3 regions of the Citricoccus alkalitolerans genome follow, and region 1 is predicted to be linked to each of the others. Evidence: riboswitches for the same ligand, from Rfam matches in the RefSeq annotation. Region 1 holds a riboswitch; each other region holds the start of a gene.
What was found. A riboswitch is a leader RNA that binds a small molecule or an ion and turns the genes downstream of it on or off. The one in region 1 is predicted to bind S-adenosylmethionine.
Positions count from the first base shown of each region.

Region 2: it holds a riboswitch for S-adenosylmethionine, as region 1 does, so the genes downstream of both, ABD134_RS01420 (O-acetylhomoserine aminocarboxypropyltransferase/cysteine synthase family protein) here and ABD134_RS10065 (ABC transporter ATP-binding protein) in region 1, are expected to answer to the same signal.
Region 3: it holds a riboswitch for S-adenosylmethionine, as region 1 does, so the genes downstream of both, ABD134_RS06480 (acyl-CoA dehydrogenase family protein) here and ABD134_RS10065 (ABC transporter ATP-binding protein) in region 1, are expected to answer to the same signal.

Region 1 is NZ_BAAALH010000002.1:913,196-916,934, forward strand. Features, by position in the region: gene ABD134_RS10060 (aliphatic sulfonate ABC transporter substrate-binding protein) at 1-1,012, opposite strand, end outside; gene ABD134_RS10065 (ABC transporter ATP-binding protein) at 1,099-1,941, opposite strand; SAM riboswitch class I at 1,952-2,045, opposite strand; SAM riboswitch class I at 2,311-2,399, shown strand; gene ABD134_RS10070 (LLM class flavin-dependent oxidoreductase) at 2,413-3,739, shown strand, end outside.
Region 2 is NZ_BAAALH010000001.1:325,895-329,633, reverse strand. Features, by position in the region: gene metX (homoserine O-acetyltransferase MetX) at 1-454, opposite strand, end outside; gene ABD134_RS01420 (O-acetylhomoserine aminocarboxypropyltransferase/cysteine synthase family protein) at 471-1,835, opposite strand; SAM riboswitch class IV at 1,917-2,031, opposite strand; gene ABD134_RS01415 (VOC family protein) at 2,235-2,891, shown strand; gene ABD134_RS01410 (CPBP family intramembrane glutamic endopeptidase) at 2,985-3,739, opposite strand, start outside.
Region 3 is NZ_BAAALH010000002.1:122,165-125,903, reverse strand. Features, by position in the region: gene ABD134_RS06490 (formate/nitrite transporter family protein) at 117-962, shown strand; gene cynS (cyanase) at 977-1,414, shown strand; SAM riboswitch class IV at 1,579-1,693, shown strand; gene ABD134_RS06480 (acyl-CoA dehydrogenase family protein) at 1,786-3,159, shown strand; gene ABD134_RS06475 (acyl-CoA dehydrogenase family protein) at 3,156-3,739, shown strand, end outside.

The DNA of each region.
Region 1 (3,739 bases):
TGGCCTCTTCGGCGAACGAGGGCTCGAGGAGCTCGGCCAGGGCCTTGTCGACGTTCTCCTGGCTGGCCACGTCACCGGTCTCCACGAGGATCGGGCCGACGACCTCGAGGACGTCGAGCTGCGCCTGGCCGGGCACCGGGTCCACGTCCAGGTTGGAGCGCTCCTCGATGACAGTAATGGCCACGTCTTCCTCCAGACCTGCCACCTCGGCGAGGATGGAAGCAGTCTCCTCCGGATTCGCCAAGGCCCACTCGCGAGCCTGCTCGTAGACGTCCACCACGGTCTGGGCCAGCTCGGGGGACTCCGCCAGGAAAGACTCGGTGGCGTTGAGGAAGCCATAGGTGTTGAAGTCGACGTTGCGGTAGAACAGTTCGGCGCCCTCGGCCTCGGCGCCGGCCATAATGGGGTCCAGCCCGGACCATGCGTCCACGGACCCGTTGTTCAGGGCCGCGTTGCCGTCCGCATGCTGAAGGTTCTGCACCGTGACATCAGCCTCGTCCACGCCGGCTTCGCCGAGGGCCTGAATGAGGAAGAAGTACGGGTCAGTGCCCTTGGTGGCCGCCACGTTCTTGCCGACCAGGTCCGTGACCTCCGTGATGTCTGAATCGGCGGTGGTGACCAGGGCGGACCACTCCGGCTGGGAGTACAGGCTGATGGTCTTGATCGGGGTGCCGTTGGCGCGGTTGAGCAGGGCGGCGGAGCCGGCCGTGGAGCCCACGTCGATGGCCTCGGCCCGCAGCGCCTCGTTGGCCTTGTTCGAACCGGCGGACTGGATCCAATTCACGGTGACGCCCTCGTCTGCGAGTTCATCCTCAAGCCAGCCCTTCTCCTTGATGACCAGGGAGAGGGGGTTGTACGTGGCGTAGTCGATGTTCAGCTCGCCGCCACCCACGCCACCGTCGGCCCCGGCTTCGGCGGCCTCTCCACCGGATCCCTCGCCGGCGACGCAACCGGTGAGCGTGAAGGCCGTGATGGCGAAGGTGGTGAGGGAAAGGGTGAGGCGTGAGCGCATGGTGGGGCCTTTCGAGGGGGTGCGGTGCGTCCCGGGCCGGGAGGGATGAGGCGCCGGGCGATCGGGTGGATACGGAGGGGAACCGGTCAGTGGCGGTGGGCGTCCACGCCGAGGCCGCCGAGCAGCTCGGTCCGGAGGTGGGCCAGTTCGGCCGAGCCGCGGTCCCGGGGCCGTTCACCGGGGACGGTGACCACGGTGCGGGTGGTCGCGCCGGGGGCGGAACCCGGAGCGGGGTCCTGGCCGAGCAGCAGGATCCGGTCGGCCAGCTGGAGCGCCTCGTCCACGTCATGAGTGACGAGCAGGACGGTCGTGGCGGTCTTGGCATGGACGTCCAGGAGTAGGTCCTGCATCCTCAGCCGCGTCAGAGCGTCGAGCGCGCCGAACGGCTCGTCCAGCAGGAGAACGCCGGGCTGCCGGGCCAGGGCGCGGGCCAGCGAGGTCCGCTGGGCCATGCCGCCGGAGACTTCGCGGGGCCGGAGGTCGGCGTGCTCGGCCAGACCCACCAGATCCAGCAAGTGGTCGACGTTCTCGCGGCCCTCGGCCCGTCCGATGCCGGGCGGCAGCCCCAAGGACACGTTCTGGTGGAGGGTGCGCCAGGGCATGAGGCGCGGTTCCTGGAACCCGACTGCGGTGCGGGGGTCATAGGGGCGGACGGCGGACCCACCGACGAGGATCTGCCCGGTGCTGCCGCTGTCCAGGCCGCCCACGGCACGCAGCAGCGTCGACTTGCCGCAGCCGGAGGCCCCGAGGATGGCCAGGACCTCGCCTGGCTGCACGGTGAGGTTGATGTCCCGCAACACGGTGCGTGCGCCGTCGATGGCGGGAAAGGACCGGCCGACGTCGCGGAACTCCACCGCAAGGCTGGTGGTCGGGGCCGGCGGCGCGGTGAGGACGCTGGAACCGGGCAGGGACTCGGCAAGGGCAGTCACGGTGAATCACGCTCCATCGGTTCTGGCATGAGCACCTTCCCGGGTCATACGGGAGGTTGCTGCGGCGTCACTGAGCCAGATCTCTCGGCCGCTCTGGATGGTTGATTCATCTAGTGAAGCAGAGCACGGGGTATCCGTGTCAACCGCTGAAGATGCTGTACACCCGGTCCCACAGGGGGCAGTGAACCGGGCAACGGCATGTTTTCCGGGCCAGTCATTCCCCCTCGCGCACCTACACGCCGCGTCATGTGACGTCACATTCAGGGACTTTTGCCGTCGAATCCGGGCCCGCGGCCAGCCAACGGCACGACAGGTCGATATATGACGCTGGATTAGTTCGTATCCCAAGCCATCTGGTCGCCTGTGAGAGACCCATCCAGAGCGGCCGAGAGATCTGGCTCGACGACGCCGCAGCAACCCCCTGTCGAAGCGGGTGCTACCGCCAGGACCGATGGAAGGACGTGCATTCTGATGCTTGAACGTGTCCCGCGCCGCATCCGGCTCAATGCCTTTGACATGAACTGCGTGGGCCACCAGTCCCCGGGGCTGTGGCGCCACCCGGAGGACCGCTCCAGTGACTACAACTCGATCGGCTACTGGACGCATCTGGCCCAGGTCGCCGAACGAGGTCGCTTCGACGGACTGTTCATCGCCGACGTGCTTGGCACCTATGACGTGTACGGCGGCTCTAACGAGGCCACTCTCACCGCCGGTACCCAGGTGCCGGTCAACGACCCCATGCTGCTCGTCAGCGCCATGGCCGCGGTGACCGAACACCTCGGTTTCGGCATTACCGCAGGAACTGCCTACGAGCATCCCTATCCCTTCGCGCGCCGGCTGGCCACTTTGGACCATCTCACGGGCGGGCGGGTCGGTTGGAACGTCGTCACCGGCTACCTGCCTTCGGCTGCTCGCAACATGGGCAGCCAGGACCAGCTGGCCCATGACGAGCGCTACGACCACGCAGACGAATACCTCGAGGTTGTCTACAAGCTGCTGGAGGGTTCCTGGGACGAGGACGCCGTGGTCCGGGACCGGGACGGTTGCGTCTACACGGACCCGGCCAAGGTGCACGAGATCGGCCACCAGGGAACCTACTTCTCGGTGCCGGGCATCGCTCTGACCGAGCCAAGCCCCCAGCGCACCCCGGTGGTCTACCAAGCCGGCACATCGCCGCGCGGCCTGGCCTTCGCCGGGCAAAACGCCGAATGCGCCTTCGTCTCCGCCCCCAGCCGGGACAAGCTGGCCCAGGCCGTGAGCAGGATCCGTGCTGCTGCCGTGGAGGCCGGCCGTGACGCGAAGGACATCAGGATCTTCAACCTTGCCACCGTCATCACCGGTCCGGACGAGGTGGCGGCCCGTGCCAAGCACGCCGACTACCTCCGTTACGTGGACCATCGTGGTGCCCTCGCGCTGTTGTCCGGTTGGATGGGCATCGACTTCTCGCAGTACGACCTGGACGATGTGATCGGTCAGGACGTGCAGACCAACGCAGTGCAGTCTGCCGTGGAGACCTTCCGCTCGGGCGGTGGCCACGCCTCCGCGGACGGGGAGCCCTGGAGCATCCGGCGACTTGCCGAATGGGTCGGCATCGGGGGCTTCGGGCCGGTGTTCATTGGCTCCGGTGCGCAGGTCGCTGACCAGCTGCAGGATTGGGCCGCGGAGACGGACGTTGACGGCTTCAATCTCGCCTACGCGGTCTCCCCGGGAAGCTTCGAGGACGTCGTGGAGCACGTGGTCCCCGAGCTCCAGGCCCGCGGTGCCTATCCTTCCGAGTACGAGTCCGGCACCCTGCGAC
Region 2 (3,739 bases), on a different contig from region 1:
CCGCCTGGAAGCGCTCGATGCCCAGCGCGTCGGCCAGCCGCGCCTCGGCATGGACGGAATCGCGGATGGTGGTGAACGGGAAGCGGGAGCCCCAGGGGGCGCCCTCCGGGTCCAGCGAGGACGGTCCGGTACTCCCGTAACAACCGCCGAGGATGTTCGGGGCGATCACGAACCAGGTGTTGGTGTCGATGGCGCAACCGGGGCCGACGACGCCCTCCCACCAGCCCTCCTCCGGATCACCGGAGGAGGCGGCCACGTGCGTGGACCCGGTCAGGGCATGCAGCACCAGCACGGCGTTCGACTTCTCGGCGTTGAGCCTGCCCCAGGTCTCGTAGGCGATCTCCGCCTCCGGCAGGTGCCCACCGGTCTCGAAGTCCAGGGCGCCGATGCGCTGGGTGTGCGGGCCACCCTCGGGCAGGTCCGTGGCGGTCGGCTGGGGGGTGGTGGTGGTCATGCGAATATCTCCGGACCTAGGCGCTCACGTCGGCCGCGGCAAAGCCGTTGTCAAGATCGGCCAAGATGTCCTCGATGCTCTCCACGCCCACAGACAGGCGGACCAGGCCGGGGGTCACGCCGGCGGCACGCTGCTCCTCCTCGGTGAGTTGGGAGTGCGTGGTGGACGCCGGGTGGATGACGAGTGAGCGGACGTCACCGATGTTGGCCACGTGGTGGTGCAGGCGCAGTGCGTCCACGAACCGGGCCCCGGCCTCGCGACCGCCGGCGATCTCAAAGGAGACGAAGCCCGCCGGGCCCTGCGGCAGATAGTGCTTGGCGCGCTCGTGCCACGGGCTCGAGGCCAGACCCGGGTAGATGACGGTCTCGGCGAGGGCGTGCCCATCCAGGTACTCGGCCACCTGGCGGGCGTTCGCCACGTGACGCTCCATACGTAGGGACAACGTCTCGAGCCCCAGGTTGAGGAGGAAGGCGCTGAAGGGGCTGATCGCGCTGCCGTAGTCGCGCAGCAACTGGACCCGCGCCTTGAGCACGAAGGCCAGATTGGCGCCGAGGATGCCGTCCACCCCGAGGTCACGGGCGAAGACGATCCCGTTGTAGCTCTCATCCGGGGTGTTGAAGCCGGGGAAGCGCTCCGGCTGGGCGGCGAAGTCGAAGGTGCCGCCGTCCACGATCACACCGCCCATGGCCGCGGCATGGCCGCCGAGGTACTTGGTGGCGGAGTGGACCACGATGTCCGCCCCGTGCTCGATCGGGCGCAGCAGGTACGGGGTGGCCAGGGTGTTGTCCACGATCAGCGGCACCCCTGCCTCGTGGGCCACGTCGGCGACGGCGCGGATGTCCAGCACGTCCCCGCGGGGGTTGCCGAGGGTCTCGCCGAACAGGGCCTTGGTGTTGTCCTGGATGGCGTTCTTCCACGCAGCCGGGCTGTCCGGGTCCTGCACGAAGGTGGTGCTGATGCCGATCTTGGCCAACGTGTGCTTGAACAGGTTCTGCGTGCCGCCGTACAGCGAGGCCGATACGACGACGTGGTCCCCCGCACCCGCGAGGTTGAGGATGGAGAAGGTGGTGGCGGCCTGACCCGAGGCCAGCAGCAGGGCCCCGACTCCGCCCTCCAGGGCGGCGATCTTGCCCTCCACGGCCTCCTGGGTGGGGTTGCCGATGCGGGAATAGATCGGGCCGAGGTCCTTCAGTGCGAAGCGGTCCGCGGCGACCTCGGCAGAGGGGAAGTCGAACGAGTTCGACTGGATGATCGGCAACACGGTGGCGCCGTAGGGGTTCTCCTCCGGGATCCCGGCATGGACCTGGCGGGTCTCGAAGCCCCACTGGGCCGGATCGGCGGCGGCTTCGGTGTTCGGGGTGCTGTTGGGGGTGTCAGTCATGTGACGGCTCCTGTCAGTTCAGGGCCACCTGCGTGGTGCCGGCGGGCACGGACATCGTCCAGCAACCCGACGCGGCGTGGTGGCCCGCGCTTGCCGGTGCCGGTTGGCACCTGCCTGGTCCTCACCCGGGGCACCCCACCGCGAGCTGGAGGGTTGCCGGCCAGCAAGCCGGGGCTTGATGCTGGCACTCATGACCTTCCTCAAGTCTGCCAGATCGGCTCCGGGGTTTCATCCCCGACCACCCTGGAACGTCGCATTGCGCCTCACAGCGGGGCCCGGGTGGCCACCACCTTGACGGACGCCGGCACCCGGCACCAGGCGGCAGTCAGACCTGTGACTTCGGCCACATTTCAAGTGAGGTTAACCTAACCGGTCCGTGACTGAAGAAAGTGCGACGATATGGGCATGATGCGCCTGGATCACGTCTCGTACGCCGTTGGACCCGAAGAAGGACTCGCCGCCACGGTGGATCGCCTCGCCGAAACGCTCGGCATCGAGCGCGTCAAGGGCGGTGTCCATCCCCGCTTCGGCACGCGCAACGCGATCTTCCCGCTACGCAACCGCCAGTACCTCGAGGTGGTCGAGGTCCTGGACCACCCCTCCTCCGAGAAGGCCCCGTTCGGCCAGGCCGTCCGCGCCCGCTCCGAGATGGGCGGCGGCTGGATGGGCTGGTGTGTCACCGTGGACGACCTCGCGCCGTTCGAGGAGCGCCTGGAGCGCCAGTCCGTGCCCGGCAACCGGAAGTTCCCGGACGGCCGCGAACTCACGTGGCGCCAGATCGGCATCAAGGGCCTCATCGCCGACCCACAGGTCCCATACCTCCTGCGCTGGGATGAGGGCACCGAGGAACTGCACCCCTCGCAGGCCCACACACCTCAGGCTGAGCTGTCCTCCATCACGATCGCCGGCTCCCGCGATCGGGTCCGCGGCTGGTTGGGCCTGGACGATCCGGAGGAGAAGGTCGAGGACCTCAACGTGGTCTTCGAATCACCCTCCGGCACCCCCGGAATCCTCGAGGTCACCTTCGAGACCCCCAAGGGCACCATCACCCTGTAGTTCTGTCACGTTCAGTTGAGTTGGGGTGGGAGTCTTCGTCGAACACCCACCCCAAGTCGACTGAGAGTCGGGATCAGGTGCCGGAGCCGAGCCTCAGGTGCCGAACAGGCCCGCCGCCGCCAGCAACGGGTAGGCCATGAATCCCGCGGCATCCAGGAGGAAGTGCGCGATCACCAGCGGCATCACCCGCCGGTACCTCAGGTAGACCGCGCCGAACACCAGCCCCATGAGCAGATTGCCGATTCCCGGGCCCACCCCCTGGTAGAGGTGATAGGCCCCTCGTAGGACGGCGCAGGCCACCAGCACGGTGACGGGATGCAAGGGCACGACGGCGCCGCTCCCCCACACTCGTAGCCCGCCCTCACTGCCGGGCCGGCTCGGATCAAGCCCCGCTCGCAGCTGCTGCACGTAGCCGAGGCGGTCGAAGAGCCACGCCACGACGATGACCTCCTCCAGCAACCCGTGCCGCAGGGCGGAGAACAGCAGCACCGGGGTGCTCCACCAGTACTCGTTCAGCGCGCTGCCGACGATGGCCGTGGTGACGCCGGTGGCCCGTCCGGCCGCGTAGACCGCCAAAGTTCCGAGGCCGATCGCCAGGAACAGCCCGACGCCGAGGCCCACATCCCGGCCCGGGCGGCGGAAGTCCAGGCCGAAGGTGCGGAGCGGGTTGCGTCCCCGGATCCATACCAGGTGCAGTACCAGCAGCACCGGGACCAGTGCGAAACCGATATCCAGCAGCTGGTACGTCAGGTCGAAGTACTGCCGATCGTCCAGCGCCGGGTTCAGCGTGGTGGTCTGCCCGGACAGAGGCGCCTGCGTCCATTTGTCGATGAGTTTGACGATCGCGT
Region 3 (3,739 bases), 790 kb from region 1:
CGCGCCGGGACAGTGAGGGAGATTTCGTGGGCAGGTGCGCGGGCGGAAACACCGCAGAAACGCACGCTTCCTAGGTTGGGGGTATGCCCGCCCCCTCGCCCTTGGAGTGATGTCCCATGTCCTATGTCAGCCCGTCAGACTTCGTGAAACACATGGTCGACGCCGGTGAGTCCAAGGTCTTCATGTCCACTCGAGACACCCTGATCCGCTCGTTCATGGCCGGCGCCATCCTGGCCCTCGCCGCCGCATTCGCCATCACCGTCACCGTGCAGACCGGCAACGCCCTCGTGGGTGCGTTGCTGTTCCCGGTCGGCTTCATCCTCATCTACCTGCTCGGCTTCGACCTGCTCACGGGTGTCTTCACCCTCGTCCCGCTGGCCTGGATCGACAAGAGGCCCGGCGTGACCATCGGAGGCCTGTTGCGGAACTGGGGCCTGGTCTTCGTCGGCAACTTCGCCGGAGCCTTCCTGGTGGCCGTCATGATGGTGGTAACCATGACCTACGGCTTCCACACCCCGCCGAACGAGGTGGCCCAGCAGATCGGCTCCATCGGCGAGGGGAGAACCGTCGGCTATGCCGAATACGGCGCGGGTGGCATGCTGACGCTCTTCATCCGCGGCGTGCTCTGCAACTGGATGGTCTCGACCGGTGTGGTCGCGGCCTTCCTGGCCAAGGACGTCGTGGGCAAGGCCCTGATCATGTGGATGCCGGTCATGCTCTTCTTCTACATGGGATTCGAGCACTCCATCGTCAACATGTTCCTCTTCCCGGCGGGCCTCATGCTGGGCGGTGAGTTCTCCATCATGGACTACCTCGTCTGGAACGAGATCCCGACCGTGCTCGGCAACCTCGTGGGTGGCCTCTCCTTCGTGGGCCTGACGCTCTACGCCACCCACTACCGTACGGCGGCCAAGCGTCAGCCGAAGCTGCCGGCCCTGCCCGACCACGCCGTGAGCCGCTGACCATGGACCCCATCATGCATAAGGCGCACGCTGCCGACCTCGTCAATGCCGCACGCATCCGTGCCGGTCTCACCTGGGCCGGCCTCGCGGCCGCCATCGGAGCCGCACCGGTGTGGACCACGGCCGCGCTGCTGGGACAGCACCCGATGACCGCGGCCCAGGCCGGCGTCGTGGTCGAGATGCTCGGTCTGGGCGACGACGTGGCTGAGAGCCTGCAGCAACAGCCGAACCGGGGCAGCGACCCGGCCGTGATGAACGACCCCACGATCTATCGACTGATGGAGGCCATGTCGGTCTACGGGCCGGCGCTGAAGGCCCTGATCCACGAGGAGTTCGGGGACGGCATCATGAGCGCCATCAACTTCAAGGCAGACGTTGCCCGCCGTGCCGATGTGGACGGCGACCGCGTGGTCATCACCTTGGATGGCAAGTTCCTGGACTACCGCTGGTGACCGGGCCGCCCCTTCCGTCACCGGCCGTCACAGACCGTCATCTGGGGCGGCCCAGGACGGTCGGGGCGGCACATCGGCACGGAAACGGGCCCAGATGACGCCAGGCCGCTGAACATGACCCGAGGCTTGGCGGCCACGTGCTGACTGCCTAGGGTCGACATCAGAATCACGAGATCCGGTGCTAAGCCCTGGCTGGCCGGACGGCAACCCTCTCTCCGTAGTGGGGTGCTCCAGGTGATGATTCGGCCTCCGGGGACCACCGCGGGGCAAGTACGGCACCACCGTGAAGACGTGTCCCGGCCGCCAGGCTATGTCGACGCCGTGTTCCGGGCCAACGCCATTCCGGTGTGCCATGGACGACGGGGACACCCATGACGGACACCACCCACCTCGAACACCGCACCGTGCCGACCGGACTGCCCACCTTCGAGGAGCTGCGGGCGGACATCGGCCCCTCCGGACCGACGGACGCCCAGCTCACCGAGCACTTCGCCCCCGTCTTCGCGGCCATCGCTGCGGGCTCGGCACAGCGAGAGCAGGACCACGAGTTGGCGTTCGCGGCCATAGAGCACCTCCGCGGCGCGGGGTTCACCCGAGTGCGGCTCGGCCGCGACCACGGGGGCATCGGCGCGAGCCTGCCGCAACTGGCCGACCTGCTGGTGGATCTCGCCGCCGCCGATTCCAACCTGCCCCAGGCGCTGCACGGGCATTTCATGTTCACCGAGCAGCACGAGAACGAGTCCCAGGGCGCGGTCTCCGAGTGGTGGTTGGCCGAGGTCGCCTCGGGGAAGATCTTCGGCAATGCCCTGGTGGAGTTGCCCCCGTCTGCGGGCCGGCGCCCCGTGCACTGGATCGATGCGGACTCGGACACCGTGCAGGCGGCCGCCGCCACCGGCACCACGGAGGTGGCCCGCCTGACGGGTGACAAGTTCTACTCCACCGGGGCGATCTTCGCCGACTACCTGCTGGTCTCCGCGGTCCCGCCAGGGCTCGAGGAGGACGGCCCGGTCTTCGCGATCATCGACGCCCGCGATCCCGGGGTGCAGCGCATCGACGACTGGAACGGCTTCGGCCAGCGGCTCACCGCCTCCGGCACCACCACCCTGGACCACGTCCCCGTGCGGGCCCAGCGGACCCAGGAGTTCAACGTCCCCACGGGCGTGCTGGCCTACACCGTCCTGTGGATCGTGCTGGCGGCCACGCAGGCCGGGATCGGGGCCACCGCGCTGGCCGAGATCACCACGTTCGTCCGGGGCCGGCGTCGTACCTATGACCACGCCACGGCGGAGACGCCGGCGGAGGACCCGCTGGTGCACCAGGTCATCGGTGCCGTCTCCTCCAAGGTGAGCTCGGCCCGGCACATCGTGCGCGGCACCGCGGCCGTGGTGGAGGAGTCTTACCTCCAGGTCCGGGGGCACAGCGACCTGGAGGACCCGGTGGTGGTCCAGGCCCACGCCCGGGCCAACATCGCGTTGTCAGAGGCGTCACTCGTGGTGTCCGATCTGATCCTGGAGGCCACCAACCAGATCTTCGAGTCCGGCGGGGCCTCTGCCACGGATGCCAGCCGGCAGCTGCACCAGCACTGGCTCAACGCCCGGACGGTCGCCAGCCACACCCCGCTGGTCTACCGCACCCAAGCCGTGGGCGACTACCGGGTCAACGGCGCCATCCCGCCGTTCCACTCCACGGCCCGCAATTCCGCTGCCCCTGAGGCCGCTGCCACATCCACCACCGAGGGAGCATGATGACCACCACCACCGAGCGCACCACCGCCGCCACCAGCGCGTCCACCGGAGGCGAACCGTCCGGCCGGTCCTACCGGGCCCTCCGCGAGCGGCTGGCCCCGGAGTTCGCCGCCATCGCGGACAGCGCCGCGCAGCGGGAGGCCGAGCACATCATCGACCGCGACGCCGTCCGGCGACTGGCCGCGGCAGGGTTCACCTCCCTGCGGGTGCCGGTGGAGTACGGCGGCGCCGGACTCTCCTTCGAGGAGCAGGCCCAGCTGATCGTGGAGCTGGCGGCGGCGGACTCGAACCTCGTCCAGGCACTGCGCGCACACCTGATCAACCAGGAGAACGTGCTGGGACACCCGGACCCGGCGTTCCGGGACCGGTGGCTGCGCCGCCTCGGAGCCGGGGCGGTGGTCGGCAACGCCATCACGGAGATCAACAACGCGGTGGGGGAGGGCACCACCACGTTGGCCCAGGACGCCGAGAGCACCTGGAGGCTCAACGGCACCAAGTACTACTCGACCGGGACCCTCTACGCGGATTGGATCATCGTGGCAGCGGTGGATGCCCACGGTGAGGAGATCGCCGCCACGGT